Regions from separate parts of the Kitasatospora sp. NPDC001540 genome, predicted to be linked through region 2. Evidence: riboswitches for the same ligand, from Rfam matches in the RefSeq annotation. Region 2 holds a riboswitch; each other region holds the start of a gene.
The links. Region 2 has a riboswitch for cyclic di-AMP ahead of ACFY00_RS01470 (NlpC/P60 family protein). Riboswitches for the same ligand answer to the same signal wherever they lie in the genome.

Region 1: it holds a riboswitch for cyclic di-AMP, as region 2 does, so the genes downstream of both, ACFY00_RS20720 (transglycosylase family protein) here and ACFY00_RS01470 (NlpC/P60 family protein) in region 2, are expected to answer to the same signal.
Region 3: it holds a riboswitch for cyclic di-AMP, as region 2 does, so the genes downstream of both, ACFY00_RS27450 (transglycosylase family protein) here and ACFY00_RS01470 (NlpC/P60 family protein) in region 2, are expected to answer to the same signal.

What each region holds. Positions count from the first base shown of each region.
Region 1 covers NZ_JBIAVO010000017.1:33,773-39,668, forward strand. Annotated here, with positions in the region: gene ACFY00_RS20700 (LPXTG cell wall anchor domain-containing protein) at 24-407, shown strand; gene ACFY00_RS20705 (MazG family protein) at 461-1,456, shown strand; gene ACFY00_RS20710 (SDR family NAD(P)-dependent oxidoreductase) at 1,469-1,888, opposite strand; gene ACFY00_RS20715 (cytochrome P450) at 2,045-3,289, shown strand; cyclic di-AMP (ydaO/yuaA leader) riboswitch at 3,522-3,720, shown strand; gene ACFY00_RS20720 (transglycosylase family protein) at 3,724-4,428, shown strand; gene eno (phosphopyruvate hydratase) at 4,752-5,896, shown strand, end outside.
Region 2 covers NZ_JBIAVO010000001.1:320,525-326,420, reverse strand. Annotated here, with positions in the region: gene ACFY00_RS01475 (NlpC/P60 family protein) at 1-803, opposite strand, end outside; gene ACFY00_RS01470 (NlpC/P60 family protein) at 1,012-2,082, opposite strand; cyclic di-AMP (ydaO/yuaA leader) riboswitch at 2,093-2,246, opposite strand; gene ACFY00_RS01465 (NlpC/P60 family protein) at 2,611-3,648, opposite strand; gene ACFY00_RS01460 (NYN domain-containing protein) at 3,846-5,231, opposite strand; gene ACFY00_RS01455 (hypothetical protein) at 5,413-5,679, opposite strand; gene ACFY00_RS01450 (rhomboid family intramembrane serine protease) at 5,831-5,896, shown strand, end outside.
Region 3 covers NZ_JBIAVO010000028.1:701-6,596, reverse strand. Annotated here, with positions in the region: gene ACFY00_RS27465 (pseudouridine synthase) at 1-253, shown strand, start outside; gene ACFY00_RS27460 (diiron oxygenase) at 399-1,298, shown strand; gene ACFY00_RS27455 (CapA family protein) at 1,440-2,612, shown strand; gene ACFY00_RS27450 (transglycosylase family protein) at 2,650-3,906, opposite strand; cyclic di-AMP (ydaO/yuaA leader) riboswitch at 3,910-4,073, opposite strand; gene ACFY00_RS27445 (MFS transporter) at 4,528-5,859, shown strand.

The sequences.
Region 1 (5,896 bases), on a different contig from region 2:
AGCGCCGTTCCCCCCTGCCGAGGATGCCGCGCGCCCTGTGCGCGGCCCTGCCCGTCGCCGGGCTCCTCGTCCCGCTCGCCGCCGCCCCCGCGGTGAGCCTGCCGGCGCGCGGCGACCTGACGGCGGCCGCCGACCTGGCCGGCACCGGCGCCGCGGGCGGCCGCTCCGGCGGCCTGGCCCGGGGTGACGCGGCCTCCTGGAAGGTCCCCGGCTCCTCGCCGACCCCGCCCCCGTCCCCCTCGCCGTCCCCGTTTTTGTCCCCGTCCAGCAGCCCCAGCGGCGCCGCGAGCGGCCGCCTCCCCGAGACCGGCACCGCCGGGGCCCTCCCGCTGATCGGCCTCGCCGCCCTCGGCTGCGTCCTGGCGGGGCTGATGGTCCTGGTCGCGAAGGCCCGCCGCAAGCACTGACCGGCCGTTCCCCCGCGCCCGTGGCCGGGGCGCCGCGCGGTAGGTTCGGTCCCGTGGAGACTCCGAAGCTGATCCTGCTGACCACCACCCACCGCGTCGCCCCCGGCCTGCTCTCCTGGCCCGCCTGGGAGGCGCTCCGGTCCGCGCCCACGGTGCTGGCCGGTGTCGCGGACCACCCGCAGTTGGCCGCGCTGCGGGCGGCGGGCGTGGAGCCGGAGGTGGTGGAGCGGCCGTCCGCCCCGGCGCTGGCCCGGCAGTTGCTCGCCCGGGCCCCCGCGGTCTGGCTGGAGAGCCCGGACGGCGACCCGGGCCTGACCGACGCGCTGGCCCGGATCGCGGTCGAGGAGGCGGGCGAGCACCCGGAGATCGAACTGCTGCCGGGTTCGTACGACCTGCCGGGGGCCCGGCTGCTCGACCTGGTCTCGGTGATGGACCGGCTGCGCTCGCCGGGCGGCTGCCCGTGGGACGCCGAGCAGACCCACCAGAGCCTGGTGAAGTACCTGGTGGAGGAGGCCTTCGAGCTGGTCGAGGCGATCGAGGAGGGCGACCGGGAGACCCTGCGCGAGGAGCTCGGCGACGTGCTGCTGCAGGTGTTCTTCCACTCGCGGATCGCCGAGGAGGACGCCGAGGACCCGTTCTCGATCGACGACGTGGCGGGCGACATCGTCGAGAAGCTGATGTACCGCCACCCGCACGTGTTCGGCGACGTGAGCGTGACCGGCTCGGCCGAGACCGAGGCCAACTGGGAGCAGTTGAAGGCGGCGGAGAAGCAGCGCGAGTCGGTGCTGGACGGCGTGCCCGCCGGGCTGCCCGCGCTGGCGTACGCGGCGAAGCTGGTCTCGCGGGTGCGCCGCGCGCACTTCACCGGCGTGCCGGACGCGCCGTACGAGCTGCCCGCCGAGCTGACCGCGGAGTCGGCGGGGCGACTGCTGCTGGCGGTCGCCCAGCGCGCCCACGACCGGGGGGTGGACGTGGACGCGGCGCTGCGGGCGGCGGCCCGCCGCTACCGCGCGGCGGTCCGGGCCGCGGAGGGGCTGCCGGAGGAGTAGGGGGACGCGGGTTCAGCCCGCCAGCGGGACGTCCGCGACCGGGCGGCGCTGGGCCGGGACGACCTCGCCGATGGCCTCGCCGACCAGGGCGAGGACCTCGGCCAGCGGGTTCAGGTGACCGGGCAGGTCGGCGAGCTGGACGATCCGCTCGCCGTCCGGGCCCGCGACCGCGAACAGGTCGATCGGGCCGAGGTGCTTGACGGCGGTGTCGACCAGCGCGGCGATGTCGGCCGGGTGGTGGATGTCGCCGGAGACGCCGACCACCGGGCAGCCGGGGCGGTCGAGTTCGGCCGCGAGGTCCTCGGCGATGCCGGGGCGCAGGTCGGCGATGAGCAGACCGGCGGCACCGGCGGCGGAGAAGCGGCGGGCCAGGTCGGCCCCCGAACCTCCGTCGAGCACCGCGATGACCACCACTGCACCGGCTACTCGCATGGTCTGCTCCCCTTTCCGAGGGCGAACCCGTGGCCGACCCGCACGTCGCCCACTGTGGTTATCGGAGGATCGTAGGCGCGCCCCGACGCTCCGCAACAGGGATTACCCACCAGGTGACCAGACTCACGCGGTGGTGCTTCCCGATACGGTCAAGACATGCCAGATCAGCCCCACGCCCCCCATCCGCAACTCTTCACCTGGGAGTTCGCGGCCGACCCCTACCCGGCGTACGCCTGGCTGCGCGAGCACGCGCCGGTGCACCGCACCACCCTGCCGAGCGGGGTGGACGCCTGGCTGGTCACCCGCTACGCGGACGCGCGGCAGGCGCTGGCGGACGCCCGGCTGTCGAAGAACCCGGCGCACCACAGCGAGCAGGCCCACCGCAGCGGCCGGGTCGGCATCCCGGGGGAGCGGCAGGCCGACCTGATGACCCACCTGCTGAACATCGACCCGCCCGACCACACCCGGCTGCGCCGCCTGGTCTCCAAGGCGTTCACCCCGCGCCGGGTGGCCGAGTTCGAGCCGCGGGTGCAGCAGCTCACCGACCGGCTGATCGACTCCTTCGCGGCCCGCGGCGAGGCCGACCTGATCCACGAGTTCGCCTTCCCGCTCCCCATCTACGCGATCTGCGACCTGCTCGGCGTCCCCGCCGAGGACCAGGACGACCTGCGCGACTGGGCGGGCATGATGATCCGCCACACCGGCGGTAAGAGGGGAGGGGTCGGCCGCGCGGTCAAGCAGATCCGCGGCTACCTGGCCGACCTGATCCACCGCAAGCGGGCCGACCTGGGCGACGACCTGATCTCCGGCCTGATCCGGGCCGGTGACCACGGCGAGCACCTGACCGAGAACGAGGCCGCGGCGATGGCCTTCATCCTGCTCTTCGCCGGCTTCGAGACCACCATCAACCTCATCGGCAACGGCATGTACGCGCTGCTGCGCAACCCGGACCAGCGCACCCTGCTCCAGCAGTCGCTGGACCGCGGCGAGTCGGGCCTGCTGGAGACCGGCGTCGAGGAACTCCTGCGCTACGACGGCCCGGTGGAGCTGGCCACCTGGCGGTTCGCCACCGCGCCGCTGGCCATCGGCGGGGTGGACATCCCGGTCGGCGACCCGGTGCTGGTGGTGCTGGCCGCGGCGGACCGCGACCCGGCCCGGTTCTCCGCCGAGAACACCCTCGACCTGGCCCGCTCGGACAACCCGCACCTGGGTTTCGGTCACGGCATCCACTACTGCATCGGCGCCCCGCTGGCCCGGCTTGAGGGGCAGCGCGCGATCGGCAGCCTACTGACCAGGCTTCCGGACGTCCGGTTGGCCGCCGATCCGGCGGACCTGCGCTGGCGGGGCGGACTGATCATGCGCGGTCTGCGCGACCTCCCGGTCTCCTTCACGCCCCGCTGACGCCGTTTCGGCACCCGCGACACGCCGTCCGACCGGGCCGACGACGCGCCGGGGCGGGGGCGCGCGTCGCACGCCGGTTCGGAACGAATCCGGACATACCTGGATCGTTCGTGTACGAGATTCGAGGATCCGTAATTTCGGCGTGATCATGGTGATATGAGCTTGTGATTGCTCGTCAGCTTTGCCTACTCTCCGACATGCCCGCAGCTGCGGGCCCCGATCGCGGCACGCCGAGTCCTGTCCGCCGCGTCCTCGGGCCACCTACCAGGTACCGGACAGGAGCGGGGGAACCAGTGTGAACGCCGTAGTCCCAACGGCTTGGGGTGAGGCCGCCGAGCGGCGGGCGCAACCGCGTCCGGAGCGACCGGCGGCCGGGCCAACCTCCCGGTCCGAACCCGACAGCTCACCTCGCAGGCGTGCGGAGAGGACGTCCCGTGCTGTTCGCCAACACCGCCCGCCACCGCCGTAGTACCAAGGCCGAGAAGGTCATCGCCGCCGCCGGCGTGGCCTCGGTCGGCCTGGCCCTGCCACTGCTCGCCGCCACCGGAGCGGTAGCCGCACCCGTCGACACCTGGGACCGCGTGGCCCAGTGCGAGAGCGGCGGCGACTGGAGCATCAACACCGGGAACGGTTTCTACGGCGGCCTGCAGTTCACCTCCTCCACCTGGCGCGCCTTCGGCGGCGGCCAGTACGCGGCCCGCGCCGACCAGGCCAGCCGCGCCCAGCAGATCGCGGTGGCCGAGCGGGTGCTCGCCTCCCAGGGCCCCGGCGCCTGGCCGGTCTGCTCCAAGCGGGCCGGGCTCGTCAAGGGCGGCGCGCCTGCCGACACCTCCGAGGACGCCGCCTCGCGCTCCCAGGAGCGCCCGACCGCCCCCCGGCAGCCGAAGGGCTCGCAGTCGAAGAAGCCCGCGAAGCCCGCTGCCCCCGCCACTCCCGCCGAGCCGCAGGCCGCCGAGCCCCAGGCCGCCCCGCAGAACACGGCCGCCGGCGGTTACACCGTCCAGGACGGCGACACGCTCTCCGGCATCGCCGCCGCGCAGAACGTGTCCGGCGGCTGGGAGCGGATCTACCAGGCCAACCACGAGCTGATCGGTGCCGACCCCGACCTGATCGTGCCCGGCCAGGTGCTCGCCCTCTGAGCCGGTCCGGGCCCGGTCCGAGCCCGGGTCCCGAGCCGGTCCGGAACCGGTCCCGGCATCCGGGACGCGAGGGGCGGGCGGCCTGACGAGGCCCCGCCGCCGCCCTGACGAGGGCCGCGTCCCCTGACGTTCCGTCCGCTCCCGGTGCGCACCGGGCAGTTCGCGCTGCCGGGGGCGGCGGACCGGCCGTCAATCAGGTGAACTACCGATGAGTAGCCCGGCCACACCGTGAGACGGGGCCCGGCCGAGCGTGGCCGCGGCGCGGTGTGCGGCTAGGCTCTGGTCGTAACGACCACACATCCGCTTCCGCTAGGAGATGCCTCGTGCCGTCCATTGATGTCGTCGTAGCCCGTGAGATCCTCGACTCCCGCGGCAACCCCACGGTCGAGGTCGAGGTCGGTCTCGACGACGGCAGCACCGGTCGCGCGGCTGTCCCGTCGGGTGCCTCCACCGGTGCCTTCGAGGCCCTGGAGCTCCGTGACGGCGACAAGAACCGCTACTTCGGCAAGGGCGTCGAGAAGGCCGTCCTCGCCGTGATCGAGCAGATCGGCCCCGAGCTGGTCGGCTACGACGCCACCGAGCAGCGCCTCATCGACCAGGCCATGCTCGACCTGGACGCCACCCCGGACAAGTCCTCGCTCGGCGCCAACGCCATCCTGGGCGTCTCCCTCGCCGTGGCGCACGCCGCCTCCGAGGCCAGCGACCTGCCGCTGTTCCGCTACCTGGGCGGCCCGAACGCCCACGTGCTGCCCGTCCCGATGATGAACATCCTCAACGGCGGCTCGCACGCGGACTCCAACGTCGACATCCAGGAGTTCATGATCGCCCCGATCGGCGCGGAGTCCTTCTCCGAGGCCGTCCGCTGGGGCGTCGAGGTCTACCACACCCTCAAGGGCGTGCTGAAGGAGCGCGGGCTCTCCACCGGCCTGGGCGACGAGGGCGGCTTCGCCCCGAACCTGGACTCCAACCGCGAGGCCCTCGACCTCATCACCGAGGCGATCAAGAAGGCCGGCTACACCCCGGGCAAGGACGTCGCCCTGGCCCTGGACGTCGCCGCCTCCGAGTTCTTCGAGGACGGCGCCTACCAGTTCGAGGGCAAGGCGCTCTCCTCCGCCGACCTGATCGCGTACTACGCCGAGCTGGTCGCCGACTACCCGCTGGTCTCCATCGAGGACCCGCTGGACGAGTCGGACTGGGACGGCTGGAAGGCCATCACCGACGCGATCGGCGACAAGGTCCAGCTGGTCGGCGACGACCTGTTCGTCACCAACCCGGAGCGCCTGCGCAAGGGCATCGAGACCGGCACCGCCAACGCGCTGCTGGTGAAGGTCAACCAGATCGGCTCGCTCACCGAGACCCTGGACGCCGTCGAGCTGGCCCAGCGCAACGGCTACCGCTGCATGATGTCGCACCGCTCCGGCGAGACCGAGGACGTCACCATCGCCGACCTCGCCGTCGCCACCAACTG
Region 2 (5,896 bases):
TCGAAGGTGCCGGGGCCGGTGGATCCGTAGACGTAGGGGGAGCCGATCTTGGAGATGGCGGCGGCCAGCGCGACGGCGGCGCGGTCGGAGGAGGGCGGCTGGTTGCCCAGGTCGATCCGGTCAGCGCCGCGGGCGGCGCGCTGCCTGGCCTCCCGGGCGTCGTCGGCGGCCATCCTGGCCCGCTCGGCGGGGGCGAGGCCGTTCAGCAGCCGCTGGGCCCCGGCCAGCCGCTCGCGGACGTCCTCCTTGGCGGCGGCCAACTCCTGTCGGACCTGTTCCAGCTCGGCGAGCTTGGCCCCGGCCTCGTGCCGCCGCTCGTCGAGCCGCCGCTGCCGCTCGGCGAGCTCGCGCAGGCTGTCGGCCTGCCGGGCGGTGGCCTGTTCGAGCGAGCGGGCGCCGGTCAGGTACCCGGCCGGGTCCTGGTCGAACATCAGGCGGACGGTGGGGTCCAGGCCCTGGCTGCGGTACTGGGCGGCGGCGACGGCGGCCAGGTCGCCGCGCATCCGGTTGATCTCCTCCTGCCCGGCGGCGACCTGGTCCTGCAGGGAGCCGGCCTCGGCCAGCAGCCGCCTCTGCTGCTCCTGGGCGGCGTTGTACTTCTCCGAGGCCCGCTCGGCCTCCTCGTAGAGCTGGTCGACCTGCTGCTTGACCTCGCTGCGGTTCGGCGGGTCGGCCGGGGCGAGCGGGGCGGCGGCGGCCCCGCCCACGGTCAGTCCGAGCGCGCTGGTGGCCGCGGCGGTGAGCGCCAGGGCCCGGGCGAGGCGCTGGACGCCGGGCAGTGGGGTGCGGCGGTGCACGGACACGTGCGACGGCTCCGTTCTGCGGCCGGCCTCCGCCGCCGTCCGCGGTCGGACGGCCGTCCTCGCGGGGGCCCGGGGGCAGAGGTTAGCGAGTCAGAACGATCCAGTCCAAACCCCGACAGCACCGAATATTTGACCGCGAATCGGACAATCAGACGAGAGCGGCCCGGCACCCCGTGCGGGGTACCGGGCCGCGGGCTCGGACGGGCCGTCAGATCCGGACGATCCGGTTGATCGGCATGGCCGTCGCCGACTCGTAGCGGACCTGCGCGCCGGTGTGCGGGGCGTGGATGATCTGCCCGTTGCCGACGTACATGCCGACGTGGTGCTGGTCGCCGTAGTAGATGATCAGGTCGCCCGGCCGGGCGTTGGCGATGTTGGTGCCCAGGCTGGTGCCCGCCCCGGCCTGCGCCTGCGAGGTGCGCGGGATGGAGACCCCGGCCTGCTTGTAGGCCCACTGCATCAGGCCGGAGCAGTCGAAGGTGCTGGGCCCGGCCGCGCCGTACGCGTACCAGCTGCCCAGCTTGGAGACCGCCGCGCCGACCGCGTTGCCCGAGAAGCTGGAGGACGCCGGGGCGTTCAGCTCCACCCGGACGGTGTCGCGGGAGGCCCGCTGCGCGGCGTCGGCCTGCGCCTTGGCGTCCGCGGCGGCCTTGGCCTCGGCGGCGGCGAGCTGCTCGCGCTCCTGCTGGGTCAGCGTGTTGAGCAGGTCCTGCGCCTTGGCCAGCTTCGCCTTGACCTCCTCCTTGTCCGCCTGCAGGGACTTGGTGGTGGCGTCCAGCTCGGCGAGCTTGGCCTCCGCCTCCTTGCGCTGGGCGTCGAGCTTGGCCTGCTCGTTCTTGAAGGTCTTCAGCAGGTCGGCCTGGGTGGAGCCGACCGCGTTCATGGTGCCGGCCTGGCCGAGGAAGGCGTCCGGGCTGCTGGAGAGCATCAGCTGCATGGTCTGCGGCATGTTGCCGGTGCGGTACTGCTCGGCGGCGATGCCCGCCAGGCCCTCCTGGGCGGTGGTCACCTGCTCCTGCTGCCGGGCGAGCTGGTCCTGCAGTTGGCCGACCTGCTTCTGCAGCTCCTGCTGCTTCTCGACGGAGGCGTTGAGCGCCTCCGTCTTGACCTCGGCCTCTTCGTTGAGCTGGTCGACCTGCTGCTTGACCTGGTCCTTGGTCGGCGCGGGGTCGGCGTGCGCCCCGCCCTGGGCGGACAGCGCCACGGCAGCGGCGGCGGTGGCAGTGAGAATCGAGACCCGGGCACGGCCGACGGGCTTGGGACGGCGATGGGACGCCACGAAGGCGGACTCCTTCTTCCTCACACCGCCTACCGGGTGAGCTGACGGGTTCGGGCCGGAAGAAAGGCCCTACGGCGCCTCACCGACCGCGCACGGCGGTCGACCTGGCGCCGATTCACCCCGGGGGAACGTGGTTCCCCGGCTCCGTTCGACAGCACCCCCGCGGGGGTATCCCGTCAGCAGACCCGGTGTTGACGGTCTGCCCGCTGCGTCACGGACTCGGCGGCGACCTCCGCCGCCGCCCCCCTTGGGCGATCGACTCTGCGGTGGTCGAGGCAAGACCCTAGTAACCGATCCGTGATCCGTTCAAATCCTTGTCGGAAAAAAATCTGATTCTGAATCAAATACCCCGGCAAATCTGACCGAACGTGATCAATCCATTACACGGAGCGTAGTAATTCTCACCATGTGGTCGAGAAACACCACGCCCGGACGTGTCGCAGATCACAGGGAGATCTCGACCCGGCCGGGCGTGTCACGAGGCGTCAGTTGTCGCCCTGCGGGGCGTTTGTCCGGTTCGCCGGGCGGTCAGACCCGGCGGATGGTGGAGATCGGCAGGGTGTCGACCTTCATCGTCTTCACCACGTCACCGGTGCGCGGCGCGTGCACCACCAGGCCGTTGCCGATGTACATGCCCACGTGGTGCCGGTCGCTGTAGTAGACGACCAGGTCGCCCGGCTGCGCGTTGTGCCAGTCGGTGCCCACGTTCACGCCGTAGCTGCCCTGCGACTGCGAGGTGCGCGGCAGCGAGACGCCCGCCTGCTTGTACGCCCACACCATCAGGCCCGAGCAGTCGAAGGTGCTGGCCCCGGTGGCGCCCCAGACGTACGGCGAGCCCTGCTTGCCGAGCGCGGCCGCCACGGCGGTCGCCGCGTAGCCGCTGGCCTGCGGCAGGGTGCTCGGGTCGACCCGGGAGGCGCTGCGCGAGGCGCTGCCGCCGCTGCCCTGCAGGATCGCGGCCCGGTCGGCGGCGCTCAGCTTGGCCAGCAGCTTCTGCGCCTCGGCGAGCTTGCTGTTCACGTCGTTCTTGGCGTCGTTGAGCGCCTGGGTCTGGCTGTCCAGCTCGCTGAGGACCTGGGCGGCCTCCTGCTTCTGCTGGTCCAGGCGGCGCTGCTGGTCCTTGAGCGACTTCAGCGTCTCGGCCTGGGTGCTGGCGGCCTGGTCGAAGGAGGACGCCTTGGTGAGGTACTGGTCCGGGTCGGAGGAGAGCATCAGCTGCATCGACGGGTCGACGCCGCCCTGCCGGTACTGGTCGGCGGCCACCACCGAGAGCCCGGAGGCCAGTTCGGTCAACTGCTCCTGGCCGCGGGCCACCTGGTCCTGCAGGTCGGCGGCCTGCTTGCGCAGCTGGTCGGCCCGCTCCTTGGCGCCGTTGTACTTCTCGGCCGCCTGCTCCTGCTCCTCCAGCAGCTTGTCGACCTGCGCCTTGACCTCGTCCTTGTTCGGCTGGGCCGGGGCGGCGTGCGCGCTGGCCTGGGCCGTCAGGGCGACCGCGGTCGCGGCGGCGGCGGTGAACACGGAGATCCGCGCACGGCTCGGCTGCTTGGGACGGCGGTGGGAGGCCAAGGGGGTGCTCCTTCTTCCTGCTGGACTCACCCCAACGAGTGACAGTCCGGAATATAGGTTTGACGCCAGACCCTAGTGAAGTCCCCACCCCCGCGTCCACTCCCGAGGGGCTTCCGGCCCGCCCCGCACGACCCCCTTCACCGGACCGTCACACTCCGGCCGCCGGGCGGCCCCCTGACCTCGCCCCAGCCACCCGCTCAGCTGCGCGCCAGCCGGTTGAGCAGCAGCACCGAGGCCACCGGCCGGGCACCCGCCTTGCGCACCCCGTCCGCGACCTCCCGGTCCGCGGAGACCACCACCACCGGCCGCCCCTGCGGCTCGGCCCGCACCAGGCGGCGGATCAGCTCGTCCGCGGTCTCCCCGGTGCGGCTGAACCGCACCCGCACGCCGCGCGGCGGGGCCATGATCACCGGCACGTCCAGGTCCTGGCCGTCGAACACGCAGGTCACCTCGGCCTGGGTGCGCTGGGCCAGCATCGCCAGGCCGCCCAGCAGCCTCATCCGCTGCTGCTCCAGCGGCAGTTGGGGGTAGCCGGTCTTGGTGACGTTGTAGCCGTCCACCACCAGGTGCACCTGCGGGAGGGCCAGCAGCTGGTCCAGCAGCGCCGGGTCGTCCTCGGCCAGGCCGCGCCGGGCCACGTCGTGCGGCGAGGCCGAACCGGGCTCCACCGCCTCCACCAGGTCGGCCGGGCGCAGCGCCGTCACCGGCAGCGCCAGCTCCCGCTGCAGGCCCTGGGCCGACTGCAGCACGGTGTCCAGCAGCAGGCGCAGCCGCATGTCCTCCACGCTGCGGCCCTCGCGGGCGGTGCGCCGCCCGCTCTCCACCGCGGCCTCCAGTTCGGCGACCCGGTGCCGCAGCCGCCGGGCCTCGCTCTCGGCGGCGCTGCGCTCGGCGGCCGCGGTGGCCCGGGCCGCCTCCAGCTCCCCGAGCAGACGGCGGCTCTCGGCCTGCGCCCGCCGGGTGTCCGCCTCCAGCGAGCGGACCTTCTTGCGCAGCGACTCCGCCTCCTTGCGGACGCCCTCGGCCTCGGCCCGGTGCCGCTCCAGCTCGCCGCGGGCCGCGGCCCGGGCCTCCGCCAACTCCTCCTGGAGCCTCTCGGCGAGCCGGGCGGCCTCGGCGGCGGCCCCCTCGGCGTCGACCCGCTCGGCCGCCTCCCCCGCCTCCTCCACCAGCCGGGCCCAGCCGGACGGGCGGACCAGGTAGGCGGCGGCCGCGACGTCCATCGGGTCGGCGGCGGCCGGGACGGTGCCCGCCTCCAGCGCCTGCACCAGGTCGGGCTGGCCCAGCCGCAGCCGCTCGGCTATCCGGACCCGGAACGCCGGGTCGGACTCCAGCGCGGCGGCCAGCGCGGTCGCCGCGTACTTGGCCCGCCGGGCGGGGGTGAACTTGGCGTACGGGCGCAGCGAGGCGGGCAGTTCGCCCGGCGCGATGCCGCCGAGCGCGTCCGAGGCGATGCCGACCACCCGTCGGCGCACGCCCTCGGGCAGGGGGCGGCCGGTCGTCTCCGGATCGCCCGGCACGTCCGGGGCCGGGGCGGGCGCGGTCCCGTCCGTGCCCGCGGGCGCGTTCGCTGCCTCCGCCACTGTCCTCGGCTCCGATCCTGGTCCGGGCGGGGCCCTCCCGGCGGGTGCCGGGCGGGGCGCTGGGGTCCGCCGCTGCTGCAATTGTCCCGTCTACCGTGCCGCACCGACAGCACCCCGCCGACGAGTCCGCCCCGCGCCCCCGTCCGGGGCGGACGGGGGCGCGGGGCGGTCGGGTACGGCCTCAGCCCTGCGGGGCGTCGCCCTCCGCGGGCTCCTCGGCGCCCGGACGGGCCACCAGCTCGACCTGGTCGACGGCGTTGCACCAGCGGCAGCGCACCGACTCGATGGTCTCGGACAGCACCTGGGTCTCCTCGACCTTGGACTCGCCCGAGAGGTCGAAGTGCAGGAAGTCGGTCACCCGGGACGAACGGGTGACGTCGAACCGGGTCAGGTTGCCGCACAGGGTGCAGCGCCAGCGGGTCTCGGCGGTCGGCGCGGCAATGCTCATCAGTCTGGTCCCTCTCGGCTGGTCCCGGTTCCGGGCCTCCAGCCTATTGCCTGCCGCCGCACGGACGGATCACCGGTCCACAGCCCGGACGCTCACCCGGCCGGAGCAGCGCCCGGTGTCGCGGGTGCGCCCCCGAGGAATGCTGACCGGCATGGTGCTCTCCGCCCCCGCCCGGGCCGGTTCGCCGGCGGCCGAGCGGGCCACCGGCACCCCGGTC
Region 3 (5,896 bases), on a different contig from region 2:
GGGCCGCTACCGCCTCGCCCCGCGCACCGGGCGCACCCACCAGCTGCGGGTGCACATGAACGGGCTGGGCCTGCCGATCCTGGGCGACCCGCTCTACCCCGAGGTGCTGGGCGAGGGCGACCCCGAGGACTACCGGCGCCCGCTGCAACTGCTGGCGCGCTCGCTGGAGTTCACCGACCCGGTGGACGGACGGCGGCGGCGCTTCACCAGCGGCCGGGTGCTGGCGGCCTGGCAGGACCCGGCGGGCTGGTAGGGCCGGGGAGCACGGGGCAGGCGGACCGTCAGGCGCCGGTCGGGGCCGCTTCGCGCGTGCTGTATTGACGGAAAGTCTAATAACTTCTACCTTCACGGCAGGGCCACCACTCCACCCTCTCCGCCCCCACCGCGAAGGAGCCGGCATGTCGCCCCACCCTGCCCGCACCGCCCCCGACCGGGAGCGCACCGCCGAACGCCTGCTCGCCTCCTCCGCGAAGCTCTCGTTCAACCCCCTCACGGACGTCGACTGGGACGCCGACCCCGTCCCCGGCGCCTACTACTGCCCGCCCCGCCACCTCTCCCTCTACGGCACCGACCTCTGGGAGCGGATGAGCGAGGAGCAGCGGATCGAACTCTCCAAGCACGAGGTCGCCTCCATCGCCAGCGTCGGCATCTGGTTCGAGGAGATCCTCATGCAGATGCTGCTGCGCCACGCCTTCGACCGGGACCCGACCAGCAACCACGTCCAGTACGCGCTCACCGAGATCGCCGACGAGTGCCGGCACTCGATCATGTTCGCCCGCATGATCGCCAAGATGGGCGTCCCCGCGTACGGCGCCGGGTTCGTCGCCCACAACCTCGGCCGGCTGTTCAAGGCGATCTCCACCCACAGCCAGACCTTCGGCGGCACCATGTACGTCGAGGAGATCCTGGACGCCTTCCAGCGCGAGGTGATGAACGACGAGACCCTCCAGCCGCTCACCCGCCAGGTCTCCCGGATCCACGTCATCGAGGAGGCCCGGCACATCAGTTACGCCCGCGAGGAGCTCGTCCGCAAGCGCCTCGGCCCGGTACGTCGCCGGTACGAGCAGCTGTTCATCGGACTGATCGTCTACTACGCCACCACCGCGCTGATCCACCCCCGGCTCTACGCCGCCGTCGGCATCGACCCCAAGGTCGGCAAGGCCGCGGCCCGCGCCAACCCGCGCTGGCGGGCCACCAAGGTCGAGATGGCGCAGAAGGTCGTCTCCGTGCTCGACCGGGCCGGGCTGGTCGGCCGGACCAACCGCTGGCTGCTGCGCGCCGCCGGAGTGGTGGCCTGAGCGGGCGCCCCCGGGGTGCCGCGGGGGCGGAGCCGTCCGGTCCGGTTCCCGGATCGTGATCATTCGGTGTCGGTGTGGGCTTCCGGTGTTCGAACGACGCGGATAAAGTGCGTCGTCACCGAACCACCGGGGGGTCCGTTCATGCACCGCGCCACGGCCGGCACAGCCGCTGCCGCCGCCACCGTCCTGCTGCTCAGCACCGTCGCCGGATGCGGCGGACCGGAGCCCTCCGCGGACCGGGCCGCCAGCGGCGCGGCCACCGCCGCCCCGGCCTCCGGCACACCCGAACCCACGGGCGCCGCGACCGCCGCGCCCACCGGACCGGCCCCCGGGGCGTCGGAGGGCGGCGCTCCGGCGGGCACCGGTACGGGCGGCAGCATCACGGTGGCGTTCGCCGGAGACGTCCACTTCGAGGGGCGCACCGCCTCCCGGCTCGGCGCCGCCAAGGCCGACACCGCCCTCGGCCCGATCTCCGGCACGCTGTCCGCCGCCGACCTCGCGGTGCTCAACCTGGAGACCGCGATCACCGGCCGGGGCAAGGCCGAGCCCAAGACCTACACCTTCCGCACGACGCCCAAGGCGCTCGACGCGCTCAAGGACGCGGGCGTCGACGTGGTCTCCCAGGCCAACAACCACGCCGTCGACTTCGGCCCCGACGGCCTTGCCGACACCCTCGCCGCCAAGGCCGCCTCCCCGATACCGGTGATCGGCATCGGCAAGGACGCCGAGGAGGCGTACGCCCCGTACGTCACCACCGTGCGCGGCGTGAAGGTCGCCGTCCTGGCGGCCAGCCAGGTCAACGAGATCACCAACCAGAAGTGGCGGGCCGGCGCCCACAAGCCCGGCATCGCCTCCGCCCTCGACGAGAACGCGCTGCTGCGCGCCGTCGCCGCGGCGAAGGCGCAGGCGCCCGTGGTCCTGGTCTACCTGCACTGGGGCGACGAGGGCGTGGCCTGCCCGACCCGCGCGCAGACCGGCCTCGCCAAGGAGCTCGCCGACGCCGGAGCGACCGCCGTGGTCGGCACCCACGCCCACACCATGCTCGGCGCGGGCATGCTCGGGAAGACCTACGTGTCGTACGGCTTCGGCAACTTCCTCTGGTACGGCACCTCGAACTACACCGCCTCCGACGAGACCGGCGTCACCACGCTCACCGTCACCGCGGACGGCCGCGTCACCGGCGAGGACTTCACCCCCGCCCACATCGACGGCCGCGGCGTGCCCGTCCCGCAGACCGGCAGCGCCGCGAAGGCCGCCCAGCAGCGCCGCGACGGCCTGCGCGGCTGCACCGGGCTGGCCGCCGTCCCGAAGTGACGGCGGCTCAGCCGGGCGCGCACCGGCGGAGCGGGGGTCAGCCCAGGTCCAGCACCTGACCGGGGCGGATCAGGTCCGGGTTCTCGCCGACCACCTGCTGGTTCGACTTGTAGAGCTCGGACCAGCCGCCGCCCACGGCGTGCTCGCGGGCGATCGCGGCCAGCGTGTCACCGGGGTTGACGGTGTACGCCTGCGCGGACGGGGCGGCGGTTGCGGCCGGTGCCGGGGCTGCTGGGGCGGCCGGGGTCGGGGTCGCGGGGGCTGCCGAGGCCGCCGAGGTCGCCGGAGCGGTGGACGCGCCCGCGGTGGGGGGCGCCGTGGTGCCGCTGGGGGTGGCCTCGGGGGTGGTGCCGGTGCCGGTGCCGGGGTCGGCCGACGGACTGGGGGAGGGGATGACCGGGAGGGTGGGGATCAGACCGCTTCCGTTCCCGTTCCCGTTTCCGGGGTTGCTCCCGTCTCCGTTGCCGTTCCCGTTGTTCCCGTTCGAGGTGCCGTCGCCGCTGCCATTGGCGTTGCCGCCGTCGGCGGGGGTGCTCGGGCTGGGCGTGGCGCTCGGGTCGGCGGGCAGCAGCGGGACGCCGGGGGCGGTCGGCGGGAGGGTCGGCGTGGCCTGGGCGTCCGGGGCGGGGGTGCTCGGCTGCGGCTGGGGGTGGGGGTGGGCCAGCTGCATGTAGCGCTCGTACAGGCTCTGGTGGCTGGTCCAGAACCAGGCACCGTTCTTCTCGTACCAGTACACGTGGGAGACCGGGTCGTAGCCGGGCAGGCCGGAGAAGACCGGTGCGGCGTTCCCGGCCGGGACGGTGCTGCCGTCCGGGGCGGCGTTGACCGCTGCGACGCCGCGGGCGCCGCGCAGCGAACCCGTCTCGTCCGCGGAGTCGTTGTCGTCGACGACGCCCGGTGCGGTGGCGGTGTTCAGGCCCGCGTCGTCCGCGCAGGCGGACCAGGGCGAGGGGCCCTCGGTGGCCAGGATGCGCTCGGCCACGGCGATCTGCTGGCTGCGGGTGGCCCCGTTCGGCAGCGGGGCGTACTGGGTGCCGCCGTAGTCGGTCCAGCGCTGGGCGTTGATCTGCAGGCCGCCGTAGAGGCCGTTGCCCGGGTTGGAGGCCCAGTTCCCTCCGCTCTCGCAGTCGGCGACCCGGTCCCAGACCGCGCTGGGAGCGGCGTGTGCGCCGGTCGCGGCGAGCAGCGGCAGGGCGATGCCGACGCCGGCCACGCCGGCCGCCGCGATCGCGCGCTCGGCGGCCTTCTCCGCCGGGCCCTGCCGGCGGTGACGTCCCGAACCCGTGAAGAGCATGCAGGATCCTCTCCGCACGCCTGCGAGGTGAGCTGTCGGGTTCGGACCGGGAGGAGGCCCGGCCGCCACGCCCCGGTCACCCGGCGCGGACGGCTTCACCCCTAGCCGTGGGGAACGGCAACAATCGTGGTTCCCCCGCCCCCGTCCAAGGGTGGTGGTGGTCGACCCGACAGCGCGGCGGACGGGGTTCGGCGTATTCGCGCGCGGGGCCCGGCGGTGCGGGCTGGGAGGAGCCTATTCACTCGAACGTGGCAATCACAAGCGCGTCGCGCCAGGATCACGTCCTCGTCACGCCGGTTGCCGCCTGGTGCGTGGGCGACCTGTTGACGGCGCTTCGGGCGGAGGTGGACGTCCGTCAGACGGAGGGAGGGGTCGGCGGATCGGCTGGAGAAGTCTGGCCGATCGGTGGGATTGGGAGGGAGGGCAAGAGGGAAGGCCCGCGCCCGGGTTCGGCCGTGAGGTGGGAGGTCGGAGTCAAGTCCCCTTCTGCTGACGGGAGTTCGACGGAAAAGGGGCATTGGTGGCGTTGCGGATAAATCACGCGACAGGGGGCCGGGGGCCTTCCTACGATCGCCCTGCTCGCTGCGTCAGCCGAGTCGCCGGGTTCGTCGAGGAGGTCCCGTGGGTGTCGTGATTCCTGAAGTGCTCCGTGTCGAGCGCCAGTTCGCCCGGCTGTTCGTCGGCCAGGCGCTGTCGGTCCTGGGCGACCGGGTGTCGTTCGTGGCGCTGCCCTTCGCGGTGCTGTCGATCGGGGGCTCGGCGGCCGACGTCGGGCTGGTCACGGCCGCCGGGCTGCTCCCGCTGCTGGTGTTCACGCTGGCCGGGGGAGTCTGGGCGGACAGACTGCCGAGACAGCGGATCATGCTGGCCTCCGACCTGGTGCGGTGCGCCGTGCAGGCGGCCGTCGCGGTGCTGCTGTTCACCGGTACCGCCCGGGTCGGGGTGCTGGCGTTGCTGATGGCGCTGTTCGGTGTCGCCGACGCCTTCTTCCTGCCCGCCTCCACCGGGCTGCTGCCCCTGCTCGTCCCCGCCGACCGACTGCGCGAGGCGAACGCACTGCGCGGGTTCGTGCAGTCGAGCAGCCTGGTGGTCGGGCCCGCGCTGGCCGGCCTGCTGATCGCCGCGGTCGGCCCGGGCGGGGCACTGGCGATGGACGCCGCGAGTTTCGCGGTCAGTGCGGCCGTGTTGGCTCGGCTGGGCGCGGTCGGCGGCCCGGCGGTCAGTGGCCCGGCGGCCGACGTGGTGGACGGCGCCGGTGGCGGGGCGGAGCGAGGTGCGCGGCTCGGGTTCCTGGCCGAGCTCCGGGTCGGCTGGCAGCAGGTGCGCAGCCGGACGTGGGTCTGGGCGGGGATGCTGGCGCTGGCGGTCTACCACGTGGTGGTGCTGCCCTCGGTGTTCGTGCTCGGGCCGGTGCTGGCGGAGCGCGAATGGGGCGGGGCCGGTGCGTGGACCGTGGTGGTCATCGCGTTCGGCCTCGGCTCGATCGTGGGAGACGTGTGCGCCTACCGCCTGAAACCGGCCCGCCCGATGGCGGTCGCGGCCGTGGCGCTGGCGGTCGCCTCCTGCCAGGCGCTGATCATCGGGTCCGGCGCGCCGGTCTGGGCGATCGCCGTGCTGGAGGCGGTCACGGGGGTGGGGGTGTCCCTGTGCTTCGTGCTGTGGGAGACCTCGCTCCAGGTGCACATACCGGAGCGGGTGCTCTCCCGGGTCAGCTCCTACGACCACCTGATCTCCGTCGCCCTGATGCCGCTCGGGCTGGTGCTGGCCGGTCCGCTCTCCGACGGTCTCGGCGTGCGTCCGACGCTGTTCGGGATGACCGTCCTCGCCGTCCCGGCCTCGCTCGCCCTGCTGGCCATCCCCGCGATCCGCCGCCTGCCCGGGAGCCTGCCGACCGGGGCCGACGCGGCCTCCGGGCAGCCCGATCCCGCTCCCGGGGCGGTGGTGGGAGCGTGACCCCGCCCATGGATCGAACCCGTCCAAGAGACATGGG